DNA from 3 places in the Variovorax sp. W1I1 genome. Region 1 is predicted to be linked to each of the others. Evidence: predicted binding sites of a transcription regulator. Region 1 holds the regulator's gene; each other region holds the start of a gene.
The links. Region 1 encodes LexA, which represses DNA repair genes until DNA is damaged. Its sites were predicted from a motif close to ACTGTATNNNNATACAGT; they were not measured.

Region 2: QFZ83_RS17790 (DNA topoisomerase IV subunit B) is a predicted target of LexA. The motif match lies at 7,530-7,547, and genes of this name have one in related genera.
Region 3: recA (recombinase RecA) is a predicted target of LexA. The motif match lies at 6,861-6,878, and genes of this name have one in related genera.

Annotation. Positions count from the first base shown of each region.
Region 1 covers NZ_JAUSWZ010000001.1:3,034,333-3,044,862, reverse strand. The annotation lists gene QFZ83_RS14210 (Crp/Fnr family transcriptional regulator) at 1-217, opposite strand, end outside; gene QFZ83_RS14205 (oxepin-CoA hydrolase, alternative type) at 278-1,057, opposite strand; gene QFZ83_RS14200 (3-hydroxyacyl-CoA dehydrogenase) at 1,096-2,616, opposite strand; gene QFZ83_RS14195 (MFS transporter) at 2,762-3,919, opposite strand; gene QFZ83_RS14190 (D-2-hydroxyacid dehydrogenase family protein) at 3,980-4,987, opposite strand; gene QFZ83_RS14185 (hypothetical protein) at 5,087-5,443, opposite strand; gene lexA (transcriptional repressor LexA) at 5,581-6,264, opposite strand; gene QFZ83_RS14175 (asparaginase) at 6,338-7,300, shown strand; gene adk (adenylate kinase) at 7,330-7,986, opposite strand; gene kdsB (3-deoxy-manno-octulosonate cytidylyltransferase) at 8,111-8,884, opposite strand; gene QFZ83_RS14160 (Trm112 family protein) at 8,893-9,075, opposite strand; gene lpxK (tetraacyldisaccharide 4'-kinase) at 9,056-10,075, opposite strand; gene QFZ83_RS14150 (biopolymer transporter ExbD) at 10,076-10,501, opposite strand; gene QFZ83_RS14145 (MotA/TolQ/ExbB proton channel family protein) at 10,513-10,530, opposite strand, start outside.
Region 2 covers NZ_JAUSWZ010000001.1:3,811,870-3,822,399, forward strand. The annotation lists gene QFZ83_RS17765 (triacylglycerol lipase) at 1-573, opposite strand, end outside; gene QFZ83_RS17770 (MBL fold metallo-hydrolase) at 794-1,915, shown strand; gene QFZ83_RS17775 (hypothetical protein) at 1,937-2,128, opposite strand; gene parC (DNA topoisomerase IV subunit A) at 2,128-4,521, opposite strand; gene QFZ83_RS17785 (lytic transglycosylase domain-containing protein) at 4,559-5,485, opposite strand; gene QFZ83_RS17790 (DNA topoisomerase IV subunit B) at 5,509-7,497, opposite strand; gene QFZ83_RS17795 (MFS transporter) at 7,653-8,876, shown strand; gene QFZ83_RS17800 (hypothetical protein) at 8,898-9,038, shown strand; gene QFZ83_RS17805 (bifunctional 2-polyprenyl-6-hydroxyphenol methylase/3-demethylubiquinol 3-O-methyltransferase UbiG) at 9,055-9,624, shown strand; gene dapA (4-hydroxy-tetrahydrodipicolinate synthase) at 9,668-10,530, shown strand, end outside.
Region 3 covers NZ_JAUSWZ010000001.1:6,048,687-6,059,216, forward strand. The annotation lists gene QFZ83_RS28105 (TerC family protein) at 1-112, opposite strand, end outside; gene sucD (succinate--CoA ligase subunit alpha) at 231-1,124, opposite strand; gene sucC (ADP-forming succinate--CoA ligase subunit beta) at 1,135-2,301, opposite strand; gene argC (N-acetyl-gamma-glutamyl-phosphate reductase) at 2,508-3,431, shown strand; gene QFZ83_RS28125 (hypothetical protein) at 3,457-4,185, opposite strand; gene yiaA (inner membrane protein YiaA) at 4,303-4,743, shown strand; gene QFZ83_RS28135 (SRPBCC family protein) at 4,754-5,185, opposite strand; gene recX (recombination regulator RecX) at 5,166-5,630, opposite strand; gene recA (recombinase RecA) at 5,684-6,796, opposite strand; gene QFZ83_RS28150 (MarR family winged helix-turn-helix transcriptional regulator) at 6,944-7,429, shown strand; gene QFZ83_RS28155 (response regulator transcription factor) at 7,492-8,163, shown strand; gene QFZ83_RS28160 (sensor histidine kinase) at 8,213-9,655, shown strand; gene QFZ83_RS28165 (HEAT repeat domain-containing protein) at 9,652-10,395, shown strand; gene QFZ83_RS28170 (hypothetical protein) at 10,411-10,530, opposite strand, start outside.

The DNA of each region.
Region 1 (10,530 bases):
CCGAGACGGCCGTCGAGCTGACCCGTACCGCGCCCCTGGCGCAGGCAATCCAGTGTTCGGGTGGGTCGCCGCGTGCGGCGATCAGGTCGCCGTCCTTGTAGCGTTTGACGAAAGCGCATCGGAGGATGTCGTGCCGTAGCGATGGAGATAGGGAAGAAAACCAGCGACCACTGTTGATCGCTTCACGTTCTTCGATGGTAAGAATGGGGTCGTCCATTGGTTGTCCTCTCGGCGACTGAAAAGCTGGTGGGTGTCACGGGAGCGACGCCGCGAGGCGCTACTCGTACTGCGGCGGTTTCTTGTCGAGGAACGCGGCGATGCCGATGCCCGCGTTCGCATGGTGCAGGTTGCGCACGAAGTGATCGCGCTCCTGCGAGAGCTGCGCGGCCAGCGTGGCGCCGCGTGCTTCGCTCAGCAGTTCCTTGATGCTGGCGAGCGAGTTGGGCGCGCGGGCGTTGAGCTTCTTCGCGAGCGCCAGGGCGCCCGCGAGCGCCTGTCCGCTTTCGGTGAGCTCGTTCACGAGACCGGCCGCATGCAGGCGAGGCGCGGCGATGCGTTCGCCGTTCATGAGCCATTCGCTGGCGAGCTGGCGAGGCAGTTGTTGCCCCAGGTGCCAGCTCAGGCCGCCATCGGGCGACAGCGCCACGTTGCTGTACGAGGCCGCGAACACCGCGTCGCGCGCCGCCACCACGAAGTCGCAAGCCAAGGCGAGCGAGAAGCCCGCACCCGCCGCGGCGCCTTCGACGGCCGCGATGATCGGCTTCGGAAAGGTGCGGATCGAATCGATCCAGTTGTGCAGCCCTTCGATGCTCTCTGCCTGCACCGAGCGGTCGAGTTCGCGGTTGGCCAACAGGCGCTGCAACGAGCCGCCGGCGCAGAACCATGCGCCTTCGCCCACGATGACCACGCTGCGGATCTCGCTGCTGCTCTCGGCGCCGTTGAGCGCCTCGATGCCCGCGGCGTAGATCTCGGGACCCAGCGCATTGCGCTGGGTGGGGTTGGCGATGGTCAGCACCATGGTGCTGCCTTCGCTGGTGCTCTTGAGTTCGGCGGTCATCGCTGTGTCGCGTTTCCAGTCGGTTGGTGGTTTGTTATTTATTCTTCTTCGTGCAGGAGGCTCAGGCCCAGCGCGCCGCGGCGGCGCAGCCACGGGCTCGGGCGATAGCGCGGGTCGCCGTAGACGGTCTGCAGGTTGAACAGCACTTCGAGCATGTTGGTCGGGCCGTAGAGGTTGCCCATCGCGAGCGGGCCGCGCGGGTAGCCCAGGCCCAGCTGTACTGCCGTCTCGAGGTCGCCCGGCGTGCACACGCGCTGCTGGCACATGTCGGTGGCGATGTTGACGATGGTGCCGATCACGCGCTGCGTGACGAAGCCGCCGCTGTCGCGGATCACGCTCACTGCCTTGCCGTCGCGCGCGAAGAGGGCGTGCGCGGCATCGCGGATGTCGCGGCGCGTGGCCGGATTGGTGGCGAGCACGCGGCGCTTGGTGGCGGCGTCGTCGATCAGCATGTCGATGCCGACGGTGCGCGTGGCGTCCAGGCGCTCGACGGCCGCGACCGTCGTCACGTCGAAGCCCAGCGGGGCCACGAGGATCAGCGAATGCGGTGCGGCGGTGGCGCCGCTGTCGATCTGCGCGCCCAGCGTGTTGATCAGGCGCAGCAGTTCGGCCCGGCGCGCGGCGCGGGGCGAGACCCAGACCGCAGGCGTACCTTCGATCACCGGAGCCGGGGCCTCGGGCGTCTGCTGCATCACGCCGTCGGTGTAGCGGTAGAAACCTTCGCCGGTCTTGCGGCCCAGCGCGCCAGCGGCGAGGCGTTGCGCGGTGATCACGCTCGGACGGAAGCGCGGCTCCTCGAAGTACTGGTGGTAGATCGATTCCATCACCGGGTGCGACACGTCGAGCGCCGTCAGATCCAGCAGCTCGAACGGGCCGAGGCGGAAACCGGCCTGGTCCTTCAGGATGCGATCGATGGTCGCGAAGTCGGTCACGCCTTCGCCGACGATGCGCAGCGCCTCGGTGCCGTAGCCGCGGCCGGCGTGGTTGACGATGAAGCCGGGCGTGTCCTGCGCCTGCACCGCGCTGTGGCCCATCTGCACCGCGTAGCCGGCCAGTTGCTTGCAGACCTCGGGCGCGGTCTTGAAGCCCGCCACCACCTCGACCACCTTCATCAGGGGCACGGGGTTGAAGAAGTGAAAGCCTGCGAAGCGCTCGGGATGCGCGAGCCCGGCCGCGATAGCCGTCACGGAGAGCGAAGAGGTGTTGGTCACCAGCGTGGCCGTCGGAGCCACTACGGCCTCGATTTCGCGGAAGAGCTTGCGCTTGACTTCGAGGTCTTCGATCACGGCCTCGATCACGAGGTCGCAGCCAGCCAGCGCCTGGATCGAATCGACGGCCTTTACGCGTGCGATCTGCGCATCGCGCGCTGCGGCGTCGAGCTTGCCCTTTTCTTGCAGCTTGTTCCATTGGGCTATGAGGGCTTCGCGTCCGCGTTCGGCGGCGCCTGCAAAGCTGTCGAGCAGCAGCACTTCGCTGCCGGCCTGCGCGGCGATCTGCGCGATGCCGCGACCCATGGCGCCCGCGCCGATGAGCCCGATCCGTTGGTAGTTCACTGTCATTTGATAGAGATTTTCGCTGGTTGAGTGGTGTGAGGGCCTGACGCGCAGGTGCTGGCCGGAAAGCGGCTGGCGAGCGTCGGCAGACTCCGATTTTGCAATCCCGCGCGGGCGATGCGTCCCGGGTCTTACGCGGGCTTCGTGTTTTTCAGGCCGCGCGGCGGCTGCGGTCGATGGTTACGCTGAGGCCAATGGCAAGCAGCAGCAGCGCCAGGCCGACCCGGCTCATCCACGGCGCGGCGTCGTTCGCCAGCAGCCAGCCGCCGAGCGCCGCGCCGACAGCCTGGCCGATGTAGATGCCCGAACTGTTGAGCGCGACGGAGCCAGGCGCGAGCGCGGGCGCAAGCCCTACGAGCCGCGCCTGCTGCGCCGAGTTGGTGGCGAAGCAGCCGATGCCCCAAGGCACGATCACCACCGCGAGCCAGGCGAGCGTGCTGGCGAACGGCCAGAGCAGCAGGCTCAAGGCGATCAGCGAGGACGTCAGAAGCACCATCCGGCCGGCGCCCACGCGGTCGATGTAGCGGCTGACCACCATGTTGCCGATCAGCCCGAAGGCACCGAACAGCGCCCACATCAGGCTCAGCGTGTTGGCATCCGCACCGAAGCTCTGCTTGAGGATCGGCCCGAAATAGCTGAAGAGCACGAACTGCCCCGAGCCCTGGAGCGCCGTGACTGAAACGATGCCCATCAGCACCGGGCTGCGCAGCACGCGAGACCACGCGGCGGCTGTGAGCGCGGCAGGCCGGATGCCGGTGGGCAGCGTGAGCCAGATCGAGGCGGCGCTGACGATGCTGAGCATCGCAATGGCCATGAAGGCCATGCGCCAGCCGAGGTGGCCGCCGATCAGCGCGCCGATGGGCAGGCCCAGCACCGAGGCCATCGACCAGCCGAGGAAGACGAAGGTGACGGCGCGGCCGCGGTGTTCCGGCGGCACGAGCATGCCGGCGCAGGCCGCGGCCTGGGGCGTGAAGATCGCCGGCGCAATCACCGTGAGCATGCGAACCGGCAAAAGCGCGGCGAAGCTCGGCATGAGCGAGGAGAGGGCGTGTCCGGCGGCGTACCAGAGGAGCGTGAGGGCCAGGAGTTGGCGGCGGTCCCAGCCCGCGACCAGGGCCGCCAGCAGCGGTGCGCCGAGGCACATCACGATCGCGGCGGCGGTGATCAGCTGGCCCGCTGTCGCAGCGGTGACAGCAAGCGATGTGCTGATCTCGTTGAGCGTGCCGGGCACCACCATCACGCCGGTGCCGATCACGAAATTGCCGGCGAGCAGCGCCCAGAGCGCGCCCCGGGGCGCAGGCCGGCTCATCGAATGACCTGCGCCTTCGGCTGCGAGATTCGCCTTGGGGCGGCCCGGCGGCTCATGAACTCACCGGCGGACCTGCAAGGCGCCGGGATTCACGATGTTGGTGGGATTGCCCTTGATGAAGCTCACGACGTTGTCGAAAGCCTGGCCGAAGTAGCTCTCGTAGCTGTCCTGCTCCACATAGCCGATGTGCGGCGTGCAGATGCAGTTCTCCAAGCGCAGCAGCGCGTGGCCCTGCAGCGGCGGCTCGCTCTCGAACACGTCGATGGCCGCGAGGCCCGGGCGTCCGCGATTGAGCGCGGCGAGCAGGGCATCGGCCTCGACCAGTTCGGCGCGGGAAGTGTTCACGAAGAGCGCTGTCGGCTTCATGCGCGACAGGTCTTCGAGGGTGACGAGGCCGTTGGTTTCCTCGTTCAGCCGCAGGTGCACCGAGAGCACGTCCGCCGCGGCAAAGAATTCGTGCCGGTTCTGCGCGACCTGGAAGCCGTCGGAGCGCGCCTTGGCGCAGCTTGCCTCTCGCCCCCAGATCACCACCTGCATGCCGAAGGCCTGCCCGTAGCGCGCGACCAACTGGCCGATGCGGCCATAGCCCCAGATGCAGAGCGTCTTGCCCTTGAGCACCGAGCCGAGCCCGAAATTGGGCGGCATCGAGGCCGACTTGAGACCCGATTGCTGCCACGCCCCGTGCTTCAAGTTGCTGATGTACTGCGGCAGCCGGCGCATGGCCGCCATGATCAGCGCCCAGGTGAGTTCGGCCGGTGCCTGCGGAGAGCCCGAGCCCTCGGCCACTGCCACGCCGCGCTCGGTGCAGGCATTGACGTCGATGTGGCCGCCGACGCGCCCGGTCTGCGAAATGAGCTTGAGCTTGGGCAGCTTTTCGATGAGCTGGCGCGAGATCTGGGTGCGCTCGCGAATCAGCACGATCACGTCGGCGTCTTTCAGGCGAACCGACAGTTGGCCGATGCCCTTGACCGTGTTGGTGTAGACCTTGGCCGCGTACGCGTCCAGCTTGGCGGCGCAGCGCAGCTTGCGCACGGCGTCCTGGTAATCGTCGAGGATCACAATGTTCATGGCGTGCCATTGTGCCTCGCAGCATTGGGCTGTCGCGCCGGTGAACGTTTGGATACCCACCCCGGGGCGCTTCTGGAGCGGCTCGCCGGGGGAAATGCCTCAGTGCAGGCGCGTGGAGCTGGGCGCGGTTTCAGCGGCTTCGAGCGCTGCCAGTCGGTCGAGCTCCGCACAGACATCGGCCATGCGGCCCGAGATCACCATGCGGCTGCGGTCCCGGCTTTTTCCGTCGATCACGCGAACTACACGCAGTGGGCGTGCCGGCGCGGTGGCGGTTGCCGTCGGTGCAGGCGTACCAGCGGTGCGCGTGGTGCAGGCGGGGCGCACGGCCACGTAGCGCAGGCCGGCGGCGGTTTCGTTGCTGTCCCGGTGAGGGGCACGGCGGGCGGGGATGAGGCGGCTTGCAAGCGATTGCAGCGGCATCCAGAAATCAGCGATGGCGAGGAGGGCGATTCCCATGTGAACTCCAAAAAAGTCTGAGGTTGAACACAGGCAGGATTTCTTGAATCGGCCGCGACAGGGTGATGGCGACTTCGCGCCATACGCCCGCCACCTGTTGCGGCCGGATGGGTGCTGCTGCAAGCAGGCCGTGAGGCCTACATCAGCATGGTGTTGCGGATGAGGCCGACCGCGAGGCCTTCGATTTCGAAAGGCTCGCCGGGCTGGACGATGATGGTCGGGTAGTCGGGGTTCTCGGCATGCAGCTCGATCACCTGCTTGTTGCGCTTCAGGCGCTTGACGGTGACTTCGTCGCCCAGGCGCGCGACCACGATCTGGCCATTGCGCGCTTCCTTGGTTGCCTGCACGGCGAGCAGGTCGCCATCCATGATGCCGGCGTCGCGCATCGACATGCCGCGCACCTTGAGCAGGTAATCGGGCTGGCGCTGGAACAGCGTGTTCTCGACGTAGTAGGTCTGGTCGACATGCTCTTGCGCCAGGATGGGCGAGCCTGCCGCAACACGGCCGATGAGCGGCAGCGCCAGCTGCGCCATGCCGGGCAGCGAGAGCGAGAACTGCCCGCCTTCGCGATGGCGCGTTTCGTTGAGCGAACGCAGCGCGTCGCCCTTGAGTCGAATGCCGCGCGAGGTGCCGCTGACAAGTTCGATCACGCCCTTGCGGGCCAGCGCCTGCAGGTGCTCTTCGGCGGCGTTGGCCGACTTGAACCCCAGCTCATTGGCGATTTCGGCGCGTGTGGGCGGGGCACCAGTGCGCGCAATAGCGCTCTGGATCAAGTCGAGAATCTGCTGCTGGCGGGCGGTAAGCTTCACGGCGAACTGCATATGTGGTTCCTTGCGGCACTGGCTAGATATCCAGTACCTGTATTTTTAACCAGTTTTTGGAAGTTGACAAGTCATGGCCAATTTGCCGTTGCCCGAAGTGCGTCGCGTGGTGGTTCTGGGCACCGGCGGGACCATCGCCGGAAGGGCCTCCAGCAGCGGTGACAACATCGGCTACACCGCTGGGCAAGTCGATGTGGCGGACCTGCTGGGCAGCATCGAGGCACCCGAGGGCATCGCGCTGCTGGCGGAGCAGGTGGCGCAGGTCGACAGCAAGGACATGGCCTTCGACATCTGGCAGAAGCTCGCGCAACGGTGCGTGCATTGGCTGGCGCAACCTGACGTGGCCGGTGTGGTGATCACCCACGGTACCGACACGCTCGAGGAGACGGCTTTCTTCCTTCATTCGGTGCTGGCACCGGCGAAGCCCGTGGTGCTGACTTGCGCGATGCGCCCGGCCACTGCGCTTTCGCCGGATGGTCCGCAGAACGTGCGGGATGCCATCGCCGTCGCGGCGACGGCGGGCGCCCAGGGCGTGACGGCGGTATGCGCCGGCACGGTCCACAGCGGGGTGGAAGTGCAGAAGGTGCACACGTACCGCCTCGATGCCTTCGCATCCGGCGATGCAGGGCCGATTGGCTACGTGGAAGAGGGCGCAGTGCGGCGCGTGAGGGAGTGGCCGACGTCGTCGTCATCCCAAGCGTCGAAGGCACTGAGCGCATCAGGACCTTGGCCGCGGGTCGAGATCGTCATGAGCCACGCTGGTGCGAGCGGCGCAATCATCGATGCGCTTCTTCGGGAGGGCGCGGACGAACCTGTCCGCGGTCTGGTCCTAGCCACCACCGGCAATGGCACCGTGCATCACGCGTTGGAAGCTGCGGCGTTCAAGGCGCAGGACGCGGGCGTTGCGGTGCTGCGCGCGACGCGCTGTACCAATGGCCGCATCCTGCCGAAGACCGATGACCGGCTGCGTGACGCAGGCGCGCTCACACCCGTGAAGGCGCGCATCGCGCTGATGCTGGAACTACTGGGGGATTAGATAGCCGCCCTGTCGAAGGGCGGCAGGGATCAGCTGCTCAATGCCGCCAGGGCACGTTGCGTGATTTCGTCGACTGTGCCGACGCCCTTGATCGCGCGGTACTTCGGCGCAGCGGCCGGATCGGCCTTGGCCCAGGCGGAGTAGTAGTCGACCAGAGGACGCGTCTGCTGGCTGTACACGTCGAGCCGCTTGCCCACGGTTTCTTCCTTGTCGTCCTCGCGCTGGATCAGGTCTTCGCCGGTCACGTCGTCCTTGCCTTCGATCTTGGGCGGGTTGAACTTGACGTGGTAGGTGCGGCCCGATGCCGGGTGCGAACGGCGGCCACTCATGCGTTCGATGATGTCGCTGAAGGGCACGTCGATCTCGAGCACGTAGTCGAGCTTGACGCCCGCGGCCTTCATGGCATCGGCCTGTGGAATGGTGCGCGGGAAACCGTCGAACAGAAAACCGTCGGCGCAGTCGGGCTGGGCGATGCGCTCTTTCACGAGGTTGATGATCAGGTCGTCGCTCACCAGTGCGCCTGCATCCATGACGGCCTTGGCCTGCAATCCGAGCGGCGTGCCGGCCTTGACGGCGGCGCGCAGCATGTCGCCGGTCGAGATTTGGGGGATGCCGTATTTCTGGCAGATGAAGGCCGCTTGCGTGCCTTTGCCCGCCCCGGGCGCGCCCAGCAAAATTAGTCTCATGGTGTCCTCGGACGGTTCTTAGATTTTGTGTCACGCCAAGCGACGGCCCGAGGGCTGGGCGAGGCGGATTTCACGTCGAGGATAGCATGCGTCCCCATAGGGAATTCCCTCCGCGGCGCACGTCTTAGGAGGCGGACCCGGCAGCAAAGACGGCACGCACGCGCGCCAGATCCTCAGGGGTGTCGATGCCCGGCCCGGGCGCGACATGGCTCACATGCACCGCGATGCGATGCCCATGCCAGAGAGCGCGCAATTGCTCGAGTGCTTCGGTGGCTTCGACCGGCGCTGGCGGCAGCGACGGAAATTTCCGCACGAAGCCGGCGCGATAGCCATAGATGCCGATGTGGCGCAGCGGCGCAGGCAAAGGCAGCGCGGTTGGTGCCGCACCCCCAACCGAGCCATCGCGCCACCAGGGGATCGGCGCGCGGCTGAAGTAGAGCGCGTTGCCCTGGGCGTCGAGCACCGCCTTCACCACGTTCGGGTTCATGAAGTCGCTGATCGAGTCGATCTCGTGGGCCGCTGTACTCATCGCGGCCTCGGGATGAAGGGCCAGCGCCGCCGCCACGGCGTCGATCAGCTCCGGGTCGATGAGCGGCTCGTCGCCTTGTACGTTGACGACGATCTCGTCGCCATCGAGGCCCAGTTGCTCGCACGCTTCAGCCAGCCGGTCGGTGCCGCTCGGATGGTCCTGGCGAGTGAGGATGGCTTCGACGCCGTGCGCCTTGCAGGCCGAAACGATGGACGCATCGTCTCCGGCCACAACAACGCGCGATGCGCCGGACTGGCTCGCGCGTTGCGCAACACGCACCACCATCGGCAGGCCCGCGATATCGGCAAGTGGTTTGTTGGGCAGCCGCGTGGAGGCGAGGCGTGCCGGCACCAGAACGGTGAAGCTCACGGAGCCGGTCACAGACCCAGCTCTTCGTCGGACAACGTGCGCGCCTCGTTCTCGAGCAGCACCGGGATGCCGTCGCGCACCGGGTAGGCGAGGCGGGCGCTGCGGGAGCACAGCTCCTGCTTCTCGGCGTTCCAGGTCAGGGGGCCCTTGGTGACAGGGCAGACGAGCAGTTCAAGCAGCTTGGTATCCATCGGGCGATGATAGCTTTGCGTCGAGCGCGGCGAAGAATTCCGGGGCGGGTTCGAAGTGCAGCGGCACGGCCAGCGCATCGGGCGCTTTGCGCCACAGCTTGACCGCATCTTTCTCGGTGCACAGCAGGGTGTATTCGCTGCCGGACGGGCGCTGCCAAGCATCGAAGTCATGGTGATCGGGCAGTGCGATGGTTTCGGTGAGCGTGAGACCGCGTGCACGCAGCATGTCGAAGAACCCCTCGGGCCGCGCGATGGCTGCCAGCGCGATCAGCGGCTTGCCCGTGAGCGCTTCCAGAGGAACGCGCTGTCCATCGCTTGCAACCGCATCCTGCGCAAGACTGCGCGTGGCGGTGTAGCCACCCGAAAAAGCAGGCCTCTCGCCGCTGTGAAGCACCAAGTCGCAACGACGTGGCCAAGGCTCGCGCAACAGGCCTGCGGGCAACAGCCAGCCGTTGCCGATGCCGCGGTTGTCGAACACGCAGATTTCGATGTCGCGTGCCAGCGCGAGGTGTTGCAGCCCGTCGTCGCTCACGATCACTTGCATGGCTGGATATCGCTCCAGCAGGGCGCGTGCAGCTTCGATGCGTCGTCGTGCGACGAAAACCGGGGCGTTAGTGGCATGGTGGATCAGCGCTGGCTCGTCGCCGACATCGTGGGGATCGCTCCCTTCGAGCACTTCGCGGCAATCGTCGGTACGGCGGCCGTAGCCGCGCGACACCACGCCGACCTGAAGCCCACGAGCCCGCAGATGCCGGACGACAGCCATCACGACAGGCGTCTTGCCCGCACCGCCCGCAATCACGTTGCCGACGACGATCACAGGAACAGGCACGCGTCCGGCCCGCAGCCATCCGAGGCTATAGAGCCAGCTGCGCAGCGCAAAGATCGCGCCGTAGAGCAACGACAGCGGCCACAGCAGGCAGGCCAGCAGGCCGCGGCGCAGCCAGGCGTCCTGCAGCCGCGAGGCTGCGCCCGTGCTGCTGCGGCCCTGCGACGGCACTCAGTGCCCGGCTTGCGCCGTCGACTGTGCGGCGAAGGTGATCTGCATCAGGCCGGCGCGGCGCGCGGCTTCCATCACCGTGACCACGGCCTGGTGCGGGCTGCTTGCGTCGGCGCTGATGATCACCACGCTTTCCTTGCCGCCGGTGGCCGCGGCGCCGAGCGCTGCGGCCACGGTGCTCACGTTGCGGTCTGCAACGGCGGCCTTGTTGACCGTATAGCGGCCGTCGGCGGAGACCGTGACGATCACTTCTTTTGGATAGTCGCGCTGCGCGTCCACGTCCGCCGTCGGCAGCCGCAACTGCATCTCGGTGAACTTGCTGTAGGTGGTCGACAGCATCAGGAAAATCAGAATGACCAGCAGCACGTCGATGAACGGGATCAGGTTGATCTCCGGCTCGTCGCGCGCGCCGTGGCGAAACTGCATGCGGGCGCGGGTCATTTGCGCAGCGCGTT
Region 2 (10,530 bases), 780 kb from region 1:
GGCATAGGTGAACACCTTGTCGACGCAGGCCCGCGCGGCGGGGTCGCCCAGCGCCGGGTTCTGCAGGAAGGCGCGCACCACCAACCCGCCCATCGAATGCGCCACGAGGTAGCAGCGGAAGTCGGCTGCCGCGGCGGCCCCTTCGCGCTGCCCCACGAGGTCGCGCACCCGCAGGATCAGTTTGCTCAAACCCTGCGCGTAGAACTTGATGTTGCGCGCCTTGCCGTCACCCAGCAGTTCGGAGCCGGTGTCGTAGTAGCGGTAGATGATGACCGAGGCGGAGGGGATGCCGTCCACGTCCTTGCCGGTTGCGTCGGGCGAGGGCTTCCAGTCGTCGTCCAGGATGTCCAGGCCGTTCTGATAAACGCTCTGGTACTGGAAGTCGGCCAGGAGGCGCACCACCGGCGACTCGAAGACGAACTTCTGCGCGGGCGCGTCTTTCTTGACGGTGGCGCGGTAGACCGTGGAGCCCACGTTGAAGCCGCAGAACGGATCGGCCGCGGTCTCGTCGCGCTCGGATTCGGTCATGGCGTAGCCACGCACGTAGATGATGGGATAGCGGTTGCCGCTCATTTTTGTATCACCTTCTCCTGGCCCATGAAGGCCACGAGTGTGCCGCGCCGAAGCGGTGCGTGCCATAGGGCGCATGGCCTACGGACGGGCTTGGCTGGGCATGGCGCGCCTGTCTTGAAATTCCCCTGCCCGCCGAATGTTTCTGTCGCTGAAACCATTGAAACATTGGCTAGGGATAGTCTCGCGCCTCACCACAAACACACGTCCAGAGGTTCTTTCCATGGCTGACGATTCGGCTTCGCAGGGGTCCTACCTGCCCCAACTCCTGCGCCGGGGCACGGCGCTCGCCGCGGCCGGCTGCGCCTTCGTCGCGGGCTGCAGTGCCGCCGGCGGCGGTGAAACGCGCTACGAGAACTCGCCGCAGTTCCGGGACGGCGTGTTCCAGAACATGGCCAACCCCGACGAGAAGCCCTCAGCCAGCGCCTGGCGCATCTGGTCGCGGTTCATCGTCGGCAGCAAGGTCGACACGGTGCCGGTCGATGCGATTCCTGTGCGCGAAATCAGCACGAAAGACCTGGACGCGCTCGACGTCAAGGCCAACCACGTGGTGCGGCTTGGCCACTCGTCGCACCTGCTCAAGCTGCAGGGCAAGTACTGGCTGATCGACCCGGTGTTCAGCGAGCGCGCATCGCCCGTGCAATGGGCCGGGCCGAAGCGCTTTCACAAGCCGCCGCTCACGCTGCAGCAGTTGCCGCCCATCGAAGGCGTGATCCTCTCGCACGACCACTACGACCACCTCGACGTGGCGACCATCGAATACCTCGCCAAGAGCGTGAAGCGCTATTTCGTGCCGCTGGGCGTGCGCTCGCGGCTGGTGGTGATGGGCGTGCTCGCCGACCGCGTGACCGAACTCGACTGGTGGCAGGACGCCGAGCACGACGGCGTGAAGCTCACGGCCACGCCCGCCCAGCATTTCTCGGGCCGCACGCTCTCCGACCGCGGCCGCACGCTGTGGGCCTCATGGGTGGTGCAGAGCGGCGAGCAGCGCATCTTCTACAGCGGCGACTCGGGCTACTTCCAGGGCTTCAAGCAGATCGGCGACCGCTTCGGCGGCTTCGACCTCGCGCTGATGGAAAACGGCGCCTACGACGCCTACTGGCCCGGCGTGCACATGACGCCCGAACAAAGCGTGCAGGCCTTCGAGGACCTGCGCGGCAAGGTGTTCTTCTCGGTGCACAACAGCACCTTCGATCTTTCGTTCCACACCTGGCACGACCCGCTGGACCGCATCGCGAGCCTCACCGAGGCCAAGAGAATCGAGCTGGCGACGCCGGTGATCGGCGAAGTGGTGACGGTGGGGCAGGCACGGACCAATACGCGGTGGTGGCAGGGGCTGCGCTAGCCCCTCGCCTGCACGCCCGGCCTACCTGCCGCCTTCGCGCCGCTCGCGCGCCCGGCGCACCTGCCGCGTCTCGATGGCCTGCGCCGCGGCGCGGTCCTTCTCGCGCCGCTTGGCCGCCCGCTTCATCCGGAAGTGCCGGCCCACCAGGAAGCTCGCGAGGCCGGTGACCACTGCGATGAACAGGCCGATGACGCTGATGTCGATGCCGCCCATCACAGCACCCGCACGATGCTGGCCGGCTTGAAGCCCAGGTCGGCCGCCTTGCCCTTGCGCGCACGGGTGCCGCGTGCGTTGTTGAGGGTGCGGATTTCCAGCGTCTCGTCGCGCTCCTTGCCGCCGCGGCCGATGCCTTCGATCTTCACGCTGCGCGTGTAGGCCGCGGCGCCCGCGAGGGTGTCCTTGGGTTCCAGGTCGATCAGCGTGAGGCCGCGGCCGCCCTTGGGCAGGCTCTTGAGCTCGGCGATGTCGAAGGTCAGGATGCGGCCGCCGGTCGAGGCGCAGGCCACGTGCGTGGCGGCCGGCATCGGCTCGGCGCCGCTTGCGCCGCCCACCAGCGAGGGACGGCAGAGCTGTTCGCCCTCGCCCACGTCGATGAAGGCCTTGCCACCGCGCTGGCGCGACATCATGTTCTCGACCGTGGCGATGAAACCGTAGCCGCCGGTGTTGGCCAGCAGCACGCTGGCGCCCACCGGGCCCGCGAAGAAATGCGTGACGTGGGTGCCGGCATCGAGCTCGATGAGCGTGGTGACGGGCTGGCCGTCGCCGCGCGCGCCGGGGAGCGACGCCACGGGCACGGTGTAGACGCGCACGCTCTTGTCCTTGGAGGAGCCGAAGACCAGCAGCGTGTCGACGCTGCGGCATTCGAAGGCGCCATAGAGCGTGTCGCCCGACTTGAAGCTGTACTCGGGCGCGGTGCCGCCGTTGCCGGCAGCCTTCTCGCTCGCCCAGCCCTTCTGCGCGCGGACCCAGCCCTTCTGCGACACGATCACGGTGACGGGTTCGTCGACCACCTTCACTTCGGCCACGGCGCGCTTCTCGGCCTGGATCAGAGTGCGGCGCGGGTCTTCGAAGGTCTTGGCGTCGGCTTCGATTTCCTTGATCAGCAGGCGGCGCAGCGTGGCCGGGCTGCCGAGGATGTCTTCGAGCTTCTTCTGCTCTTCGCGCAGGCCCTTGAGCTCCTGTTCGATCTTGATGGCTTCGAGCCGCGCGAGTTGGCGCAGGCGGATTTCAAGAATGTCCTCGGCCTGCCGTTCGCTGAGATTGAAGCGCGCGATGAGCGCCGCCTTCGGATCTTCCGCCGCGCGGATGATCGCGATCACCTCGTCGATGTTCAGCAGCACCAGTTGCCGGCCTTCGAGGATGTGGATGCGCTCCAGCACCTTGTTCAGGCGATGCCGCGAGCGCTTCTCGACGGTGATCTCGCGGAACGCGATCCACTCGTTGAGCATCTGGCGCAGCGACTTCTGCGTCGGCTTGCCGTCGATGCCGACCATCGTGAGGTTGATCGGCGAAGAGGTTTCGAGCGAGGTCTGCGCGAGCAGCGTCGTGATGAATTCTTCCTGGCTGATGCGCGAGGTCTTGGGCTCGAACACCAGGCGCACGGCAGCGTCCTTGCTCGATTCGTCGCGCACCACGTCGAGCACAGACAGCATCGCGGCCTTCAGTTGCGTCTGGTCGGCCGAGAGCGCCTTCTTGCCGGCCTTGACCTTCGGATTGGTGATTTCCTCGATTTCCTCGAGCACCTTCTGCGTGCTGACGCCCGGCGGCAGTTCGTTGACCACGAGCTGCCATTGGCCACGCGCGAGATCTTCGATCTTCCAGCGCGCGCGCACCTTGAGCGAGCCGCGGCCGGTGCGGTAGGCGTCGGCGATATCGCTCGCGCCGCTGATGATCTGCGCCCCGCCCGGGTAGTCGGGGCCGGGCACGATGGCGAAGAGCTCTTCTTCGCTCAGCTTGCCGTTCGACTTGATCAGCGCGACGCAGGCGTCGGCGATCTCGCGCAGGTTGTGGCTCGGGATTTCGGTGGCCAAACCCACGGCGATGCCGCTCGCGCCGTTCAGCAGCGTGAACGGCAGCCGCGCGGGCAGGAGGCGCGGCTCTTCGGTGCTGCCGTCGTAGTTGGGAATGAAATCGACCGTGCCTTCGTCGATCTCGTCGAGCAAGAGGCTGGTGATGCGGGCAAGCCGCGCTTCGGTGTAGCGCATGGCCGCGGCGCCGTCGCCGTCGCGGCTGCCGAAGTTGCCCTGGCCATCGACCAGCGGGTAGCGCTGCGAGAAGTCTTGCGCCATGCGCACCAGCGCGTCGTAGGCGGCCTGGTCGCTGTGCGGGTGGAAACGGCCGAGCACGTCGCCGACCACGCGCGCGCTCTTGACGGGCTTGGCGCCCACGGTGCCATTGGTGCCGCCGAAGCCCAGGCCCATGCGCGACATCGAGTACAGGATGCGCCGCTGCACCGGCTTCTGGCCGTCGGACACATCGGGCAACGCCCGGCCCTTGACCACGCTGAGCGCGTATTCGAGGTAGGCGGTCTGCGCGTAGTCGGCCAGTGTGAGGGTGGTGTCGCCGTCGGTCGGGCCGCCAAGGTCGAGCGGAGGTTGGGAATCCATCGTCTGTCGTTTCCGGAAGATTTTTGTTGCTGTCTATTTATTCGGACATGGCCACCGAAGGCGCGCCCGTCATGGACGAGACCGGCACTTCGGGCATGTAGGGAGAGGTTGGCACGTCGGCCGCTTCCGGCAGAACGGGCGCGGCAGGCTTGGTGGCAGGCGAAGCAGCCGGCAGCCAGGGCCGGTCGGGCGGCATGTTGCCGCGGCCGACGGCACCGCCCATTTCCATGCGGATGCGGCCAGGCGACTTGCCGCCGCCACCGATGCGCCCCCCGGTCGCGCCGGGCTTCAGGTACGCGTAGAGCTGCAGCACTGTCTGCACGTAGTTCTGCGTTTCCTTGTAGTTCGGGATCTTGTTGCCCGCGCGCTGCACCGCCCCTTCGCCCGCGTTGTAGGCGGCCAGCGCCAGTTCGATCTGCCCAGGGAACATCGCGATCAGGTCGCGCAGGTAGCGGGAACCGGCGGCGATGTTGATGCGGGGGTCGAACAGCTTTTTCTCGATGCTCGTGCGCTTGTCCGCCGCAACGCCGTAGCGCTGCGCGGTCGCGGGCATGAGCTGCATGAGGCCCATCGCGCCTTTGGGCGAGACGGCCTGCGCATCGAAGCCGGATTCGGTGGCGATCAGCGCCTGCAGCAGTTCGTAGTCGATCGAATGCTTGTTCGACGCATCGCGCAGCGCTGCCTTGGCCGTCTTGTAGCTGGGCGAAGCCTCGAAGAGCGCCAGCAGGCTCTGCGACGCCGGCGGCACCTTGCCGTCGAACTTGCGCCCGCTGCGCGAGAGCGGCGAGATGCCCTGCGCGGTGTCGAAGCTCTGGCCGCCGCGAAAGAAGATCTGATAGCGCTCGTCGACCTTCTCGGCGGCGAAATGCGCGACGCCTTTGCTGTCGATGTAGCCGTAGATGTCAGCGGCGTGCGCCATTCCCTGCTGCAAGCACAGCAGCAAAGCCAACAGCAACGGACGCATGAAATCTGTGAGGGTCACGGGGGTCAAACATCGATGTCGACGTCGTCGGCGCGCAGTTCCATCAACTCGCGCCGGGCGGCCGCTTCGCCCTTGCCCATGAGCTTGGTGATCTCGCCTTGGGTAGATGTGAAGTCGAAGCGTCCCAGCTGCACCTGCATCAGGCGCCGGGTATCGGGATTGAGCGTGGTTTCCCACAATTGTTCCGCGCTCATCTCGCCCAGGCCCTTGAAGCGGCTGATGCTCCAGGCGCCTTCGCGCACGCCATCCTTGCGCAGCTTGTCGAGCGTGGCGGTCAGCTCGCCCTCGTCGAGCGCATAGACCTTGGAAGCCGGCTTCTTGCCGCGCGCGGGCGCATCGACCCGGAACAGCGGCGGCTTCGCGACATACACGTGGCCGGTTTCGATGAGTTTCGGAAAGTGACGGAAGAACAGCGTGAGCAGCAGCACCTGAATATGCGAGCCGTCCACGTCGGCATCGGAGAGGATGCAGATCTTTCCGTAGCGCAGGCCGCTCATGTCGGGCGAGTCGTTGGGACCGTGCGGATCGACGCCGACCGCCACCGAGATGTCGTGGATTTCGGTGTTGGCGAAGAGCCGGTCGCGCTCGACTTCCCAGGTGTTGAGCACCTTGCCGCGCAGCGGAAGGATGGCCTGGCTTTCCTTGTCGCGCCCCATCTTGGCGCTGCCGCCGGCGGAGTCGCCCTCGACCAGGAAGACCTCGTTGTGGCTGATGTCCTTGCTCTCGCAGTCGGTCAGCTTGCCGGGCAGCACGGCCACGCCGGAACCCTTGCGCTTCTCGACCTTCTGGCCGGCGCGCTGGCGGGTCTGTGCGGCCTTGATGGCGAGTTCGGCGAGCTTCTTGCCGTAGTCGACGTGCTGGTTGAGCCAGAGTTCGAGCGCGGGGCGCACGAAGCTCGACACCAGCCGCACCGCGTCGCGCGAATTCAGGCGCTCCTTGATCTGGCCCTGGAACTGCGGATCGAGCACCTTGGCGCTCAGCACGTACGAAGCGCGCGCGAACACGTCTTCCGGCAACAGCTTCACGCCCTTGGGCAGCAGCGAATGCAGTTCGATGAAGCCCTTCACCGCGGTGAAGAGACCATCGCGCAGGCCGCTCTCGTGGGTGCCGCCGGCGCTGGTGGGAATCAGGTTGACGTAGCTCTCGCGCACCGGCTGGCCGTCTTCGGTGAAGGCCACGCACCAGTCGGCGCCCTCGCCTTCGGCGAAGTTGTCGGCGTTCTTGTCGGCATGGCCGCTGCCCTCGAAGAGCGGGATCACCGGGTCGCCGTTGAGCGTCTGCATCAGGTAGTCGCTCAGGCCGCCCTTGTACAGCCACTGCTGGGTTTCCTTGGTCTTCTCGACCGTGAGCGTGACGCTCACGCCGGGCATCAGCACCGCCTTGCTGCGCAGCAGGTGCGTGAGTTCGCTCATCGGAAGCGCGGCGGTTTCGAAGTACTTGGCGTCGGGCCAGGCGCGCACGGTGGTGCCCTGCTTGCGCTCGCCGGCTTCGAGCTTGCGGATTTCGAGCGCCTCGATCACGTCGCCGGCGCTGAAGGCCAACCTGGCGATCGAGCCTTCGCGGTGGGAGGTGACTTCGAGCCGCTTCGAGAGCGCATTGGTCACCGACACGCCCACGCCGTGCAGGCCGCCCGAGAAGCTGTAGGCGCCGCCGGAGCCCTTGTCGAACTTGCCGCCGGCATGCAGGCGGGTGAACACCAGTTCGACCACGGGGGCTTTTTCCTCGGGATGCAGGCCGAACGGAATGCCGCGGCCGTCGTCTTCGATGCTCACCGAGTTGTCGGCATGCAGCGTGACCTTGATCTTCTTGCCATAGCCGGCCAGCGCCTCGTCGGCGGCGTTGTCGAGCACTTCCTGGATGATGTGCAGGGGGTTGTCGGTCCGGGTGTACATGCCCGGGCGCTGCTTGACGGGCTCGAGGCCCTTGAGCACGCGGATGGAGCCTTCCGAGTAGCCGGAAGCGGAGTCTGAGGTTGTCTTGGGAGGAGTCGCCATGGGGGCGGATTGTAGTCAGTCGCCGCCAAACAACTGGATACCCATACAGCAGGCGCTTTGATGCCGGATGCGCATTGAAACGGCGCCGATAAATCATCAATGGCTGGGGCCGCCTGCCTGCCTGCCGCAGCACGCAAATGGCTACATTCGACGGCATGCAAGCCTCCACGCCCACTCTCTCGATCAAGCAGGTGCTGTTCTGCGGCGCCATGATCGTCACGCTCTCGATGGGCATCCGCCACGGCTTCGGCCTCTGGCTGCAGCCGATCACGCAGGCGCAGGACTGGAGTCGGCAGACCTTCTCCTTCGCGCTCGCGATCCAGAACCTCTCCTGGGGCATTTTCGGGGTGTTCGCGGGCATGCTGGCCGACCGTTTCGGCGCGTTCCGGGTGCTGATCGGCGGTGCGATCTTCTACGGGCTGGGGCTGCTGGGCATGGCGCATTCGCCCACGCCGCTGCTGTTCACACTGAGCGCAGGCGTGCTGATCGGCGCGGCGCAGGCGGGCACGACCTACGCGGTGATCTACGGCGTGATCGGGCGGCAGATTCCGGCCGAGCGGCGCTCCTGGGCGATGGGCGTGGCCGCGGCGGCCGGCTCGTTCGGCCAGTTCCTGATGGCGCCGATCGAGGGCCGCCTGATCGGCCAACTGGGCTGGCAGACCGCCTTGGCCGTGCTCGCAGTGCTGGTTCTGGTGATCGTGCCGCTGGCCTTCGGCCTGCGCGAGCCGAAGACGGCGGCGCTCGCCGGGCACCGCGACCAGTCGGTGCTGCAGGCGGTGGGCGAAGCCTTCCGCTATCCGAGCTTCGGCCTCCTGATGGCGGGCTATTTCGTCTGCGGCTTCCAACTGGCCTTCATCGGCATCCACATGCCGACGTACCTGCGCGACCGGAGCCTGTCGGCCGATGTCGCCGGCTACGCGCTGGCGCTGATCGGGCTCTTCAATGTATTCGGCACCTACACGGTCGGCCTGCTGGGGCAGACGCTCGCCAAGCGCAAGATCCTCGCGGCGATCTACTTCGCGCGCGCAATCTCGATCGCGCTGTTCCTGATCGTGCCGATCTCGCCGATGAGCGTGTATGTTTTCTCGGCGGCGATGGGCTTCCTCTGGCTCTCGACGGTGCCCGCGACGAATGCGATCGTGGCGGGCATCTTCGGGGTGGCGCACCTGTCGATGCTCAGCGGCTTCGTATTCCTGAGCCACCAGGTCGGCTCGTTCCTGGGCGTGTGGCTCGGCGGCTACCTGTACGACACGACGGGCAGCTACGACATCGTCTGGTACATCGCGATTGCGCTGGGCGTGTTCGCGGCGCTGATCAACCTGCCGGTCAAGGAGCACGCCATCGCCCGCGCGGCGCGGCCGGCGGCCGTGCCGGGTTGATTGCGGGCAGACAATCGCACCATGACTCCGCAGATGCGCCATCACCTCGCACACGCCGGCTGGCTTGCGGCCGTAGCGGCGGCGCTGGCGGGCGTGTTCATGCTCTATACGCACCCGGAATTTCTCGTGACGCTGGTCGACCAGGTGTGGTCGTGCTTCTGAAGCAGGCTGAATTGCTATGAAAGATGTAGCGCCATTGCACGGCACGGGCACGCCTTCGGAATGGATCGTGCGCTGGTCGCACCTGCTGGCCGCCAATGCCACGGTGCTCGACGTGGCCTGCGGCGCAGGCCGGCACATGCAGTGGTTTGCCGGGCGCGGCCACCCTGTCACAGGCGTCGACCGGTCACCGGAAGCGACCGAGGCAGCCGGCGCCTTCGGGCAGGCGATCACGGCCGACATCGAATCAGGCCCCTGGCCCTTCACCGGCCAGACCTTCGGCGCAGTGGTCGTCACCAATTACCTGTGGCGCCCCCGCATGGCCGACATCGTGGCGGCCGTGGCCCCTGGCGGCGTGCTGCTCTACGAGACCTTCGCCGCCGGTAACGAAACGGTGGGCAAGCCGTCGCGAGCCGACTTCCTGCTGCAGCCCGGCGAGCTGCTCGCGGCCTGCGCGGAGCTGCGCGTGGTGGCCTACGAAAACGGGTTCCTCCCCGAACCGGCGCGCTTCGTGCAGCGCATTGCCGCCATCCGTGTGCCCGCGTCCCTTGCGGGCCCTCCGCTGCGCGCCCTCCTTAAGGGAAACTGAGGGGGCCGGGGGCGCTGCCTTGGCGGTGCCCGGAGTAAGTAGAATCGGCGCTTTCGTCCACCGACAAAGAGATTCCCCCTTGGAGCAACTGACAGGCAGCATCGTCGCGCTCGTCACGCCGATGCACGACGACGGCAGTGTCGACTACCCCGCCCTGCGGCGACTCATCGACTGGCACATCGACGAAGGCACCGACTGCCTTGGCGTGGTCGGCACCACCGGCGAATCGCCGACGGTCGATGTCGAAGAGCACTGCGAAATCATCCGCGTCTCGGTCGAGCAAGCCAAGGGCCGCGTGCCCGTGATGGCCGGCTGCGGCGCCAATTCGACCAAGGAAGCCATCGAGCTGGCCAAGTTCGCCAAGGGCGTTGGCGCCGATTCGCAATTGCAGGTCGTGCCCTACTACAACAAGCCCACGCAAGAGGGCCAGTACCAGCACTTCAAGGCCATCGCCGAGGCCGTGGGCGACTTGCCCATCGTGCTGTACAACGTGCCCGGCCGCACCGTCGCCGATATGGCGCACGACACGGTGCTGCGTCTCGCGCAGGTGCCCGGCATCATCGGCATCAAGGAAGCCACCGGCAACATCGAACGCGCCCAATGGCTCATTCGCGATGTGCCCAAGAACTTTGCCGTGTATTCCGGCGACGACCCGACCGCCGTTGCGCTCATGCTGTGCGGCGGCCAGGGCAACATCAGCGTCACCGCCAACATCGCGCCGCGCAAGATGCATGAACTGTGCGTGGCTGCCATCGCCGGCGACGTGAAGCGCGCGATGCAGATCCAGTTCGAACTCATGCCGCTGCACCGCAACCTGTTCGTCGAACCCAATCCGATTCCGCTCAAGTGGGCCATGGCCCGGCTCGGCCTCTGCGGCGGCGCCCTGAGGCTGCCGCTCACCGAACT
Region 3 (10,530 bases), 3.0 Mb from region 1:
GCGAGCGCGCCGCCATGGCGATCACCACGGCGTTGTCGCCCGAAAGAATGATGTTGATCCAGATGATCTTGACCAGACCGATCCAGAAATCTGTGCTTTGAAGGAGTTCCATGTCTCTGATCCCACTGTGTTTTATTTGAAAAAAGCGCCCGCAATCGAGTGCGGGCGCTTTTTTATTTCTGTGGTCCTCGCATGACCCGGCTCTGTGGCCGGTGTCCTGCACCCGTCTCTTACAGCTTGGCCTTGAGCAGCTTGGCCAGTTCCGAGAAGTTGCGCGTCACGGTGAAGCCGCACTCTTCCATGATGGCGAGCTTGGCATCGGCCGTGTCGGCACCGCCCGAGATCAGCGCGCCGGCGTGGCCCATGCGCTTGCCGGGAGGAGCGGTAACACCGGCGATGAAGCCGACGACCGGCTTCTTCATGTGTTCCTTGCACCAGCGGGCTGCGTCGGCTTCGTCGGGGCCGCCGATTTCGCCGATCATGATGACGGCGTCGGTGTCCGGATCGTCGTTGAAGGCCTTCATCACGTCGATGTGCTTCAGACCGTTGATCGGGTCGCCGCCGATGCCCACTGCCGACGATTGGCCGAGGCCGATTTCCGTCAGTTGCGCCACGGCTTCATACGTGAGCGTGCCCGAGCGCGAGACCACGCCGATGCGGCCCTTGCGGTGGATGTGGCCGGGCATGATGCCGATCTTGATTTCGTCGGGCGTGATGAGGCCGGGGCAGTTCGGGCCCAGCAGCAAGGTCTTCTTGCCGCCGGCCGCTTCCTTGGCCTTCATCTTGTTGCGCACTTCGAGCATGTCGCGAACCGGGATGCCTTCGGTGATGCAGATCGCCAGGTCCAGGTCGGCTTCGACAGCTTCCCAGATGGCGGCCGCGGCGCCTGCCGGCGGCACGTAGATCACCGACACGGTGGCGCCGGTTTGCGAAGCGGCTTCCTTCACCGAACCGAAGATCGGGATGTTGAAGATCGACTCGCCGGCCTTCTTCGGGTTCACGCCCGCCACGAAGGCGTTCTTGCCGTTCGCGTATTCCTGGCACTTCTCGGTGTGGAACTGGCCGGTCTTGCCGGTGATGCCTTGCGTGATGACTTTGGTGTCTTTGTTGATATAGATCGACATGACTTTTTCCTTAGGCCTTCTTGACTGCTGCGACGACCTTCTGGGCGGCGTCCGCCATGGTGTCGGCGCTGATGATCGGCAGGCCCGAATCGGCCAGCAGCTTCTTGCCTTCGACTTCGTTGGTGCCCTTCATGCGAACGACCAGCGGCACTTGCAGGTTCACGGCCTTGCAGGCCGCGATCACGCCGGTGGCGATGGTGTCGCACTTCATGATGCCGCCGAAGATGTTCACGAGGATGGCTTCCACGTTCTTGTTCTTCAGCATGATCTTGAAGGCTTCGGTGACCTTCTCGGGGGTGGCGCCGCCGCCCACGTCCAGGAAGTTGGCCGGCTCGCCGCCGAACAGCTTGATGGTGTCCATGGTGGCCATGGCCAGGCCGGCACCGTTCACCAGGCAGCCGATGTTGCCGTCCAGCGAGATGTAGGCGAGGTCGAACTTGGAGGCTTCGACTTCAGCCGCGTCTTCTTCGTCGAGGTCGCGCAGGGCCACGATTTCGGGGTGGCGGAACAGCGCGTTGCTGTCGAAGTTGAACTTGGCGTCCAGCGCCATGACGTTGCCCTTGCTGTCACGGTTGAGCGGGTTGATCTCGACCAGCGAGGCGTCCGTCTCCATGTAACAGGCGTAGAGCTTCTTGAGGATGTCGACCGTCTGCGCGGTCGAGTCGGCCGGCATGCCGATGCCGTCGGCGATCTGCTTGGCCTGTTCGTCGGTCAGGCCCTTTTCGGGGTCCGCGAACACGGTGATGATCTTCTCGGGCGAGGAGTGAGCCACTTCCTCGATGTCCATGCCGCCTTCGCTCGAAGCGATGAAGGCCACCTTCTGGGTCGCACGGTCGGTCACGGCCGAAACGTAGTATTCCTTGTTGATGTCGGCGCCATCTTCGATGTAGAGGCGGCGCACCTTCTGGCCTTCGGGGCCGGTCTGGTGGGTCTTGAGCTGCATGCCGAGGATTTCGCCGGCCAGCTTCTTGACGTCTTCGATCGACTTGGCGACCTTGACGCCGCCGCCCTTGCCGCGGCCACCCGCGTGAATCTGGGCCTTGACGACCCAGACCGGGCCTCCAAGCTTCTGGGCGGCTTCGACAGCCTCCTGAACCGTGTATGCCGGAATGCCGCGCGGCACCGGCACGCCGAACTTGGCAAGGATTTCCTTGCCTTGGTACTCGTGAATCTTCATGAGGGATGTCTCTCGGAAGGAGGAAGTTGAGAACGGGAGATCTGGGGTCTGAGGCTTCTTTGGCTCTGTTGCTCGCGGGCGACGGCAGCCTGACGGCTGGGGGCGGCGAACAACCGCGGACTGTATCATGGTGCGCCGCACCAATACTCGACGTGCGGTTGCGGTCAATACGTACTTTCTTCTAGCCCCTCTACGCACACTCCGATATGGCCAAGGTTTTCATCGACGGCGAAGCCGGCACCACCGGCCTTCAGATTCGCGAGCGGCTGCAGACGATGCCGCAGATCGAGCTCGTGAGCATCGCGCCCGAGCTGCGCAAGGACGTGAACGCCAAGCGCGAACTCATGGCCGGCGTCGATCTCGTGGTGCTGTGCCTGCACGACGACGCAGCCCGCGAATCGGTCGCGCTGATCGACCAGCTGCCGGCCAAGAAACCCAAGATCATCGACGCCTCCACTGCGCACCGCGTGGCGCCCGGCTGGGTCTTCGGCTTTCCCGAACTGGTCGAAGGCCACTGGCAGGCCGTGGCGAAGGCCGACCGCGTCGGCAACCCCGGCTGCTACGCGACCGGCGCCATCGCCATGCTGCGTCCGCTGGTCGATGCGGGCATCCTTCCGGTCGACTTTCCGGTGTCGCTGCCCTCGGTGAGCGGCTATTCGGGCGGCGGCCGGGCCATGATCGAGGAGTACGAGAGCGGCAAGGCGCCGCTGTTCGAGACCTACGCGCTGGGCCTGAAGCACAAGCACATTCCCGAAATCATGGCGTACACCGGCCTCACGCGCCGGCCGGTCTTCATTCCCTCGGTGGGCAATTTCAAGCAGGGCATGCTGGTTCAGCTGCCGCTGCACCTCGACCTGCTGCCCGGCAAGCCGAAGTCCGGCGACCTGCAGGACGCGCTCACCGCGCACTACGCGCGCAGCAACACGCCCGAGCAGTTCGTGAAGGTGCTGCCGCCCACCGAGAGCGGCAAGCTCGATGCGCTTGCGCTAAACGACACCAACCAGCTCGAGATCCGCGTGTTTCCGAACGAAGACCACCGCCATGCCGTGGTGATCGCGCGCCTGGACAACCTCGGCAAGGGCGCCAGCGGCGCCGCGGTACAAAACCTGAAGCTGATGCTGGCGCTCTGAGCGCCACGCACTTTTTCTTCCTTGGTTACCTGACGAGCCAGAGGCCCACGCCCAGCAGGACGGCGTGCGCGGCCAGCGCTATATAGAGCGGCTTGCGTGAAGGCGTCGACATCTCCTGCAGCGTCTCGTTGATGCGGCGCGTGAGCAGCGCGCGAAGCGCCGGGTCTTGCGCCGCGCCCTCCCCCGCCACCGGCTCCCCTTGCGCGGCGCGGCCTTGCTGCCACTCGGCCAGCATGTCGCTCAATGGCAGGCGGTTCAGCACGAAGGCCACCACCGATCGCACCGCCTTGCCCTCGCCCAGCACCGGCGCGAGTTGCTTGGTCAATGCATCGACCGACAGCCAATCGGCCGTCCGCTGCAGCGCGCCATGCGTACGCGGCATCGCCTCGATGCGGCCCGCGACAGCGCCGGCCAGCCGCTGCGACACCGCCTCGCCACGCGCTGCGACCAGGTGCTGCATCGCCTTGGCGCGGCCCTGGTGCACGCCCAGCATCGTGTAGACGACCACGAACAGAAGCAGCAGCACCGCGACCAGCACCGGCGGCGAAGTGACGAGCGCCACGATGGCCCCGGCACCGCCGGCCCGCGCCGCTGTATTGCCCGGCCCGTTCAGCTGGCTCAGGTAGAAAAAGAAGACACCGCCACCGAGCACCACGCCGAGCAGTCCGCCCTTGATGACGGAGCCGGCGAAAGAGAGTCCGGCCTTGGCGCCGGTGCGGACGAGAGAGGGTTGATTGACGGGTTCAGATGACACGGGAAGCTCCTCCGGTTTTTTTTCACGCCGCCTCGCACGAGGCCGGTCGCCGCAGATCATGCCATCGACATCCAACACCATAATCGCGCCCACATCACAACGAGGAGAGGGATCGCCATGGCAACAGTCAAATTTCAGAAACCGACCGGCGCATTTGTCGCCGCCTCCTGGGCCGCGCTGATCATCGGCGCCATCGTCTACCTGATCGGGCTGTGGAACGCCTCGATGCAGCTCAACGAGAAGGGCTACTACTTCACCATCCTCATGTACGGCCTCTTCTCCGCCGTGTCGCTCCAAAAGACCGTGCGCGACCGCATCGAGGGCATGACCGTGACCGGCATCTACTACGGCCTGTGCTGGATCTCGCTGCTGCTGTCGGTCGCCCTGCTTTCGGTCGGCCTCTTCAACGCCACGCTGGCGGCCAGCGAGAAAGGCTTCTACGCCATGGCCTTCCTGCTGAGCCTCTTCGGCGCGGTGGCGGTGCAGAAGAACGTGCGCGACATCGCGGCGCACAAGGGCGAGGCCCCGGCGTTCGACGACACGCCCGAGGCCAGCTGAAGCCGCCGGCTCAGTCCGCTTCGAGCAGCCGCTTCAGCGCCTGCAGGTCGCGCGCGATCCACGCGGCATCGCGCTCGAAGGCCGCGTCGTCCATGTGCGGCTGGCGCAGCAGGGTGAACTGCAGCTCGCAGGCATCCGGCGCCACGCCGATCACGCGAAACGGCAGGTAGACCTCGGGCACGCCTTCGGGCGCGACCCAGTGGTCGAGCACGCCGAAGTCGTTGGCGGGTGCAAAACGCATGCGAGCGTCGCCGCTCTCGGGCGTGCGCACGATCCAGTGATCGCCCTGCGGCAGCAGCGCGCTCTTGGCGAGCCCGCTGGCCCAGTCGGGCAATCGCATCGGGTCGGCGGCGACCCGGTAGGCGCGGCGCCATTCGCAAGCCACGCGCTGCGCGATGACGCGCGACTGCACGCCGCGATCTTCATTCGTCTGCTGATTCATCATCGAAATCGCTCCTGAGCACCTTGGACACGACGGCGCCCGAGAAACCGCGCGCCATCAGGAATCGCATCTGCTTCGCCCACTCTTTCGCGTCGGCTGGCGGGGCGTCGAAGCGGCGGCGCCACAGGGCCGTGGCACGTTCGACCTCGGTGTCCTGCAGGCCGGCCACCGCTTCGGCGATGGCCTCGGGCGCGATGCCCTTGGCCTGCAGTTCCTGCCTGACGCGCAACGCGCCCGATCGGGCGGCCCGCTGGTTCAGCACCGAGGCCACCACGCGCGGCTCGCTGATGAAATCCTTGGCCACCAGCTCGTCGAGCGCCTTCGCCAGCGTGCCGGGTTCTTCTTCGTGCCTGGCGAGCTTGCGCTCCAGCTCCGCGCGCGAATGCTCGCGCTGGCTCAGGAGCCGCAGCGCGCGGCCTTTGAGAGAGGGGGCGCCGAAAGCCATCCGGGGTTCGCTCGCGCGGCCCGTGAAACTCGCGAAGGGCCGCTATCGAACTCTTACTCCGCTGCCGCCTTGTCGGCCTTGGGCGCCTTGGCAGGCTTCTCGGCCTTCTCCGGCTCCGAGCCTGCATCGGCAGCCAGCAGCGGGATGCCCAGCGACTCGCGCACCTTGTTCTCGATCTCGCGCGACAGCTCGGGGTTCTCGCGCAGGAACTCGCGGGCGTTGTCACGGCCCTGGCCGATCTTCTCGCCGTTGTAGGCGTACCAGGCGCCGGACTTGTCGACGATCTTGGCGGTGACGCCCATGTCGATGACTTCGCCTTCGCGGCTGATGCCTTCGCCGAACAGGATGTCGAACTCGGCCGTCTTGAACGGAGGCGAGACCTTGTTCTTCACCACCTTCACCTTGGTTTCGTTGCCGATGGCCTCGTCGCCCTTCTTGATGGTGCCGATGCGACGGATGTCCAGGCGCACCGAGGCGTAGAACTTCAGCGCATTGCCGCCGGTGGTGGTTTCGGGCGAGCCGAACATCACGCCGATCTTCATGCGGATCTGGTTGATGAAGATGACCATGCAGTTGGTCTTCTTGATCGTGGCGGTGAGCTTGCGCAGCGCCTGGCTCATGAGGCGAGCCTGCAGACCGGGCAGCGAGTCGCCCATTTCGCCTTCGATTTCGGCCTTGGGCGTGAGCGCGGCGACCGAGTCGATGACGATCAGGTCCACAGCGCCCGAGCGCACCAGCGAGTCGACGATTTCGAGCGCCTGTTCACCGGTGTCGGGCTGACTGATCAGCAGGTCGGACAGGTTCACGCCGAGCTTCTGGGCGTACTGCACGTCGAGCGCGTGCTCGGCATCGACGAAAGCGCAGGTGCCGGCCTGCTTCTGCATGGCGGCGATGACCTGCAGCGTGAGCGTGGTCTTGCCCGAGGATTCCGGACCGTAGATCTCGATCACCCGGCCGCGCGGCAAGCCGCCGACGCCCAGGGCGATGTCCAGGCCCAGCGAGCCGGTGGAGACCACCTGGATGTCTTCCAGCGCCTCGCCTTCGCCCAACCGCATGATCGTGCCCTTGCCGAACTGCTTTTCGATCTGGGCCAGCGCGGCTTGAAGAGCCTTGGCCTTTTCACTGTTGGCGACCGAGATGCTTGCGCCCTTGACGACTGCGTCCATGTGGAAATCTCCTTGAAAATCAACGGTTTGTGTCTGGTTTCCATCCATCTGCTTTTAACCACAGGCTGGATGTTTGAACAGTAGTGTAGTGGCTCATGGGTTTACGTAAACCCATTTTTTGGTCAGTTTGCTTTACCATCTGGCGCCATGGCCGAAGCTGCTTTCCCGACCGATCCGGACGCCTGGCGACAGACCCACCTGGGCCGCCTGCTGGGCCATGCGATGCGCCGTTTCGACGAGCGCGTGCTGGAACTGATGGCGCACGACGTCGACGTGCCACTCGCCCTCTCGAACCTCGCCGCGCGCGCCCAGGTGAGCGCCGCGCACATCCACATCACCCGGCATCTCGCGCGCGAAGGTTCGCGTCTCACAGAACTGGCCGACCGTGCAGGCATGACCAAGCAGGCGATGGGTGCGCTCGTGGACCAGTGCGAAGCCTGGGGCCTGGTCACGCGCGGCCCCGATCCGCTCGATGCGCGGGCGCGGCGCGTGCTCTTCACGGCCGACGGCCTCGCCTGGCTCGACGCCTTCCGCAGCGCGGTGACTCAGGCCGAGCGCGAGTTCCGCAGCAGCGTCGGCGACGAGATCGCCACCGTGGTAACCATCGGTCTCGAAGCCTATACGGCGGGCTAGACTCGGCCGAGAGACAAAGTGAATGGCGCCGGCATGGCGCCCGAACCGGCCGGAGGTGGCTCATGCGAATACTGATTGCCGAAGACGACCAGGTGCTCGCCGATGCCCTGCTGCGGAGCCTGCGCACCTCGGGTGCGGCGGTCGACCACGTGGCCAACGGCTCGCAGGCCGACACCGCGCTCATGACCCACAGCGAGTTCGACCTGCTGATCCTCGACCTGGGCCTGCCCAGCCTGCACGGCATCGAGATCCTCAAGCGCCTGCGCGCCCGCGGCTCGCAACTGCCCGTGCTGGTGCTCACCGCCGCAGACAGCGTGGAAGAGCGCGTCAAGGGCCTGGACCACGGCGCCGACGACTACATGGCCAAGCCCTTCAGCCTGCAGGAACTCGAAGCGCGCGTGCGCGCCCTCACCCGCCGCGGCATGGGCGCCACCAGCAACGCGATCCGCCATGGCCCGCTGGTCTACGACCAAGCCGGCCGCGTGGCGACCATCGACGGCAAGATGATCGAACTCTCGGCCCGCGAACTCGGCCTGCTCGAAGTGCTGCTGCAGCGCGCCGGGCGGCTGGTGAGCAAGGACCAGCTGGTCGACCGTCTGTGCGAATGGGGCGAAGAGGTGAGCCTCAACGCGATCGAGGTCTACATCCACCGCCTGCGCAAGAAGATCGAGAAGGGCCCGGTGCGCATCGCGACGGTTCGCGGACTGGGTTATTGCCTCGAAAAGATCCAGTGACGATGGCGCAGCCGCCCCGCGTGCGCGGCATGCCGGAGGGCTCGGCCCGATGAAGCTCTTTCAGCGCGCCCAGCGTTCGCTCTTTGGCGAAATCCTCGACTGGATGCTCACGCCGCTCCTGCTGCTGGTGCCGGTGAGCATCGGCGTCACCTGGCTGGTGGCGCAGGGCATCGCCAACGCGCCCTTCGACCGCGCGCTCGAACACAACGTGAAGGCCCTGGCCGAATTGGTAACGGTGAAGGAAGGGCACACGCAGTTCGTGCTGTCCCAATCGGCGCGCGAGATCCTGCGGGCCGACGACACCGGCCACGTGTATTACCAACTGCTCGACGGCCACGACACGCTGCTCGGCGGCGAACGCGACCTTCCGATGCCGGGTCTCGACGAACCGCTGCCGCCCGGTCAGGTCTTCCTGCACAACAGTGCCCTGCACGGCAATGAGGTGCGCGTGGCCTCGCTGTGGATTCCCAGCGGCGTAGACGACGTGCCGCCCACGCTGCTGCAACTGGCCGAAACGCGCGAGAAGCAGTCGGTGCTCGCCCTCGAGATCATCAAGGGCGTGCTGCTGCCGCAGTTCGCGATCCTGCCGCTCGCGGTGCTCCTGATCTGGCTCGCGCTGGTGCGCGGGATCAAGCCGCTGTCGGTGGTGGAGGCGCGCATCCGCGAACGTCGGCCCGGCGACCTGAGTCCGCTCGACGAATCGTCGGTGCCGCTCGAAGTCGTGCCGCTGGTGTCGTCTGTCAACGAACTGCTGAACAAGCTCAACGACTCCATCGACACGCAAAAACGCTTTCTCGCCGACGCCGCGCACCAGCTCAAGACGCCGCTCGCGGGCCTTCGCATGCAGGCCGACCTCGCGCAGCGCGAAGGCGCCAATGCCGATGAACTGAAGCAGTCGCTCAAGCAGATCGGCCGCGCCAGCGTGCGCGCCACGCACACGGTGAATCAGCTGCTGTCGCTCGCGCGCGCCGAGGGCAACAGCGCCAACACGCACCGCCAGCCCTGCGACCTCGCGCGGCTCACCATCGAAGTGGTGCGCGAGGCCGTGCCGCGTGCCATCGAAAAGCGCATCGACATCGGCTACGACGGCGCGGAGGCCGGTGCGCCCGGCGTGATGTTCGACGGCAACCCGACGCTCTTGAAAGAGCTGGTGCGCAACCTCGTGGACAACGCGCTCAACTACACGCCCTCCACGCCCGAGCACCCCGGCGTGATCACCGCCCGCGTGCTGGCCGATCCGTTCGGCCATGTGCTGCTGCTGCAGGTGGAGGACAACGGACCCGGCATCGCCGAGTGCGACCGCGAGCTGGTGTTCGAGCCCTTCTACCGCGTGCTCGGCAACGAGGCCGACGGCTCGGGGCTGGGCCTGCCGATCGTGCGGGAGATCGCGAACCAGCACCGCGCACAGGTGAAGCTGGAAGACGCGCATCCCGGCAAGCATCCGCCAGGTGCGCGCTTCACAGTGCGTTTCGAAGGGGAGCATCTGCAGTGAGCGCGTCCGCCAAGGAGAGCAAAGCCATCGACGCGCTGCGCCGGCGTTTCAAGGCGATCCGCATCGACACCGACGTGTCGGACATGTTCGACTTCGGCGCCGACCTGCTGGCGCTTCAGTCGGCCGAGGCGCTGGCCTTCCACTACGAACTGCTGCGCGACACCGGCATGGACAGCGAGTTGTTCGACTGGCTTTGCCGCAAGTTCAGCGAACGCGGCGACGCAGCCGAAGACCATCTGCTCGCGTGTTTTGCAAAGGAGCACGACCCGACGATGCAGGCGACGGTGCTTCAGATGCTCGGCACCTTCAAGTACCGCAAGGGCCGGCGACTGAAGGAAACAGCGGCACTGGCGCGCGCCGCGCTCGCATCGCCCAACGAAGACCTGCGCTGCAAGGGCCTGTGGGTGATCGGCTGGCTCGGCGGCACGGCCGACGTCGCGAAGGTGGCACCCCTGCTCGCCAGCGACCCCATCGCTGCGAACCGCCAATGGGCCGCCAGTGCGCTGATGCAGATCGTGCTCAACCGCCGCAGCGCGGCGCCCAAGGCGCTCGAATGTTTGCGCACCGCCCTCGAGGCCGAGACCGATCCGGTGGCGCTTCGCGGCATCCTGGTCGCGGTGCAGGAAATTGCGGGCAAGAAGTTCGGCCTGAGTTCAAGTTCGCACGAGCAACCATCCGAAGAAAAGCTGCAGGCCGCGCTGACCAAGGCGCGCCGCATGTTCGCGCGCGCCGCCGCCTGATCCCCGTATCTCCAACTACGGCGCGGGCGCGCCCGCCTTCGCTTCCTTGCGCACCTGCACCCACTCGGGCTTGATCTGCCGAGACACCCGCTGCGGCTCGCGCTCGTTGAGGCTCGCCGGCGCCAGGCCGAAGCC